Regions from separate parts of the Bacillus sp. XF8 genome, predicted to be linked through region 2. Evidence: riboswitches for the same ligand, from Rfam matches in the RefSeq annotation. Region 2 holds a riboswitch; the other holds the start of a gene.
What was found. Region 2 has a riboswitch for FMN ahead of ribD (bifunctional diaminohydroxyphosphoribosylaminopyrimidine deaminase/5-amino-6-(5-phosphoribosylamino)uracil reductase RibD). Riboswitches for the same ligand answer to the same signal wherever they lie in the genome.
Positions count from the first base shown of each region.

Region 1: linked by a shared signal. The riboswitch ahead of J4P91_RS01730 (ECF transporter S component) and the one ahead of ribD (bifunctional diaminohydroxyphosphoribosylaminopyrimidine deaminase/5-amino-6-(5-phosphoribosylamino)uracil reductase RibD) in region 2 are both predicted to bind FMN.

Region 1 covers NZ_JAGDQK010000002.1:249,658-251,863, forward strand. The annotation lists gene J4P91_RS01725 (hypothetical protein) at 11-697, opposite strand; FMN riboswitch at 1,054-1,191, shown strand; gene J4P91_RS01730 (ECF transporter S component) at 1,355-1,933, shown strand; gene J4P91_RS01735 (ferredoxin) at 2,052-2,206, opposite strand, start outside.
Region 2 covers NZ_JAGDQK010000004.1:136,668-138,873, forward strand. The annotation lists gene crcB (fluoride efflux transporter CrcB) at 1-238, opposite strand, end outside; gene crcB (fluoride efflux transporter CrcB) at 235-639, opposite strand; FMN riboswitch at 921-1,065, shown strand; gene ribD (bifunctional diaminohydroxyphosphoribosylaminopyrimidine deaminase/5-amino-6-(5-phosphoribosylamino)uracil reductase RibD) at 1,375-2,206, shown strand, end outside.

The DNA of each region.
Region 1 (2,206 bases), on a different contig from region 2:
TAGCTCTTTTTTACCAAAAAATAAAGACACATATAAACCCAGAAATAGCTAAATAGCTATAATAATAAAAGACCTTTGCCCTCGTTTTTTCCTGCGTTCGAAATAATACAATGGTTGGTTCGATTAGTCCAATTGTCAAGCAAAGTAAACCAAGGAGCATACAACCGATAGAAAAAGAATACAAGGCAACTTGTATTTGTTGGAATGGAATAATCCATTTTAATAAAAATGCAATAAGTGCAGTATAACAGATGCTGCCAATGTATTTGTTTAAAATTGTATTAGAACGAAAACCAGGAAGTTTTTTCAAAAAGGATCGGGAAACAACTTCTGTTTGTAAAGAAGTATGTTCTTCTATTATTTTTTGCGCTTCTTTTCCTTTATGAAAGAGAGAGAGAATCCAATTACGCTTTCCTTGGAAAATAAATTGCGATGTTGTTAAATAGTGATCAATTTTTACTTTATCCCAACTGTTCCATGGATGACGCTCACATAGCTTTAGTTTGCTTTCTGTTGTTTTATCATACTGATAAACACTAATTCCTTCTTCATCAAAAGTAGCGTAGTATGTTTCTCTTGAAAATGCACCTAAATCAATTGGACAGTAGAAAAGTAATTCCTTTTTTAAATAAAAGTATTCTTTTCTTAAGTTTTTTTTCATTGTTTCTTGAATAGAGTGTCTTTTTTCTTTTCTCATGACATTTCCTCCGTATTAAGAAAATGCTCTTATCTTAACAATTCAATATCTTATCACTTTTCTGTATGGATGACTAGGGAATTATGAAGGAAAAAGTCGAATTGTCAAAAATATGGATTGTGTTGTCAAGTAATCCAATAGCTGTTTTAATCCCGTATTAAGGGGCAGTAAGACCCTCACATCAAAATTCAGCGAAAGTAAAGAAGATAGGTGGGGAATGAAGAACCCCCCACTGATTAAAGTTTCACTTTATGTGGTATTCATATAAAAACATTACTTACTATTCATAAGTTATAAACATTTTTATTCACAACTGTATGATGATGTTGTATAATGGTGGAGAAAATAGAATATCGGTCTATCTTCGGGGCAGGGTGAAAATCCCGACCGGCGGTGATGAACAGTTACTTTTCGTTCTAAGCCCGCGAGCCGCTAAGGCAGGATTTGGTGAGATTCCAAAGCCGACAGTACAGTCTGGATGGGAGAAGATGGAGGTTCAAGCGTTCAAAAAAGATAAGTATTTGAACGTCTGTTTGATGTGCCTAAAAATTCTCCCTTTGTGTAAAACACAAAGGGTTTTTTCATGATAGAAAAAAGTAGGCATAGCAGAACCTTTCCACTTTCCATGAGATGATCGATGGAAAAGGAGAGAGAAGGATGAAACAAAAAAACAGTGTAGTACAAATGGTGAGCGTAGCGATGCTTAGTAGTATTGCGTACTTGCTTATGATGTTGGATTTCCCATTTCCAGGACTTCCACCGTTTTTAAAAATTGACTTTAGTGATGTGCCAGCTTTAATTGCAGCGATTATTTTTAGTCCGATTGCAGGTGTAGTTGTAGAAGCGATAAAAAATATTCTTCACTACGGAATTCAAGGGAGTTTAACGGGGGTTCCGGTTGGAGAAATAGCAAACTTTATTGCAGGGTGTCTATTTATTGGGCCAGCAGCTTTCCTATTCCGGAAGTATCGCACAGTAAAAAGTTTAACAACAGGGTTAATGTTAGGGACGGTTACTATGGCGGTAATTATGAGTGTGTTAAATTATTTCATCATTTTACCAGCTTACACTTGGTTTTTAAATCAGCCTGCTATGTCTAGCGGTAGTATGAGGCAAATGATTGTAGCGGCAATTCTACCATTTAATTTAATTAAAGGGATTGTTGTAACAGTTGTGTTTGTAGCGCTGTTTTCACGTTTGAAAGTATGGGTATTTGCAAAAATGAAAAATGCATAGAAATTTTGGCCATCAGAGGTAAGTATACTGCTGATGGCTTTTAAAATTGTAAGTGAGAGAAATAACAAAAAATCCCCCTCATAAAAATGAGGGGGATTTTTTGAAGTTAATAAAAAGACTATTCGAATTTTAAAGCGTCGCCATCAAATGCTTCGTCAGCAACTTTAATTGAGTCAGTTGGACAACCTTCAAATGCATCCATCATGTCATCAATTAACACGTCTGGAATTTCAACGATACCTTGGTTATCATCTAATGTTACAAATGCAATAC
Region 2 (2,206 bases):
CAAGCTTACATGTTGAAAAAGTAGTAAATGCTCCCATAAATCCTGTTCCGCATAATAATAGCCATGTACTACTCACATCAGCTCCATATAATAAACCTAGTAAGAATGAACCTACTATATTTACAAATAATGTGCCATATGGAAATAAACTTCCGTACTTTTCTTTCATCGCATTACTAATAGAGAATCTAGCAATTGCTCCGAAAAAGCCGCCAATCCCTATAAGTAAAATATTCATAGTGCCCCTTCTTTCTTCATGCTTTTTTCATATAATGCATTTCCAAGATAAAATCCAAATAAAGATAAGAGCAATCCTCCAACTATACTTGTACTCACATAATAAAATGCCATAAAAAATGCTTCATGCTGCATGAATTTCAACGTCTCTACGCTAAATGTTGAAAAAGTAGTAAAAGAACCAATCATCCCTGTTCCAACACTACTCATTACCGCCTGTGAAACATGTTTCATCCGAAACAAATACATCGTTAAAAATACCAATAAAAAACTACCAATCATATTCGCTAACCATGTTGCGAGCGGAAAAGAATCGACTGAAGGAGTACCAATCCATTGTCCTAATCCATACCGCGCTAAAGCTCCAACAATACCACCGATTCCTACTGCAATATATTTCATATTTCCACCTCATTTATGTATATACTGAAATCTTTCTCATACTATATATCCTTTTTGATCTTCCAACATTTAAACCGCGGCTATGAAAACAAAAGTAGACCGCCTCTATCCATGATCAGACGCTCTCTCCACCTAAAAGGAAAAGGTTTTCTATCTGTTTTTCAATTTGTATTTATATAGTATAACAAAACTAATTCCTCTCCTTCATTTTCATACAATTCTTCACATTCGAATACTTTTTACTATCCTTTTTTCTTTTTTGTGCTATAATGTGAGCAAACAGCATCCTTCGGGGTCGGGTGAAATTCCCAACCGGCGGTGATGAAGTGCACACTTCTAAGTCCGTGACCCGTTTTCAAGCTTGAAAACGGTGGATCTAGTGAGATTCTAGGGCCGACAGTATAGTCTGGATGGGAGAAGGATATGTTTTCTAGTGCTTATATAGCGAATACACTTTTATTTTGGCATACACATTTTTACTGATTCATTTTGAATGACTGTATATGTTTTCTTTCATATACCTATCTTTCTATGCTGAAATAAAAAGATACGACTAGCGTATGAAAAAATTGATAGTTTGCTAGGTTTTTTTCTCGTGCAAAAATATCAATCATCGTTAGGTTTCTTTCTTATACTTTCGTATTCGAACTATATTTCTAGAAATCACGTCTCCCAAACCCTAAGGATACTATTATCCTTGGGGTTTTTTGATTTTTCTTAGGAGAGGTGAAAAGAATGACAGACCAAGAATATATGAGGATTGCCTTACAGTTAGCACACAGTACTGCAGGGCAAACAAGTCCAAATCCAATGGTCGGTGCTGTTGTTGTAAAAGATGGAAACATCATTGGAATGGGAGCGCATCTGCGCGCAGGGGAAGAACACGCTGAAGTTCACGCTCTTCGTATGGCTGGTGATAAGGCAAATGGCTCCACTGTATATGTAACGTTAGAACCGTGCAGTCACTTTGGAAAAACTCCACCGTGCTGTGATCTACTCATTGAAAAAAAGGTGAAGCGTGTCGTAATTGCTACACTCGATTGCAATCCGCTCGTTTCAGGTAATGGTGCAAAACGTTTGCAAGAAGCAGGTATTAGCGTAACTACTGGTGTTCTTGAAGAGGAAGCCACAACATTAAATCGATACTTTTTCCACTATATGAAAACGAAACTACCGTTTGTAACAATAAAAACAGCGATGAGTTTAGATGGGAAAATAGCTACTACTACTGGGGATAGCAAATGGATTACAGGTGAGGCCGCTCGCACAGATGTTCACCAATATCGGCATACGCACGATGCCATCCTTGTCGGGGTGAATACTGTTATAGCTGATAATCCCTCTTTAACAACACGTCTTCCAAACGGCGGCAAGCATCCGATTCGAATTATTTTAGATACACATTTACGAACTCCGCGGTCCTCTCATGTCATTACAGACGGAATGGCACCAACATGGATTGTTGTCGGAAAAAACGTAAATAAAGAAAAAATAGCAGCATATGAATCACAGGCCGTATCTGTACTTCAAATGAAAACGAGTCAAATTGAAATCCGTGAACTCCTCC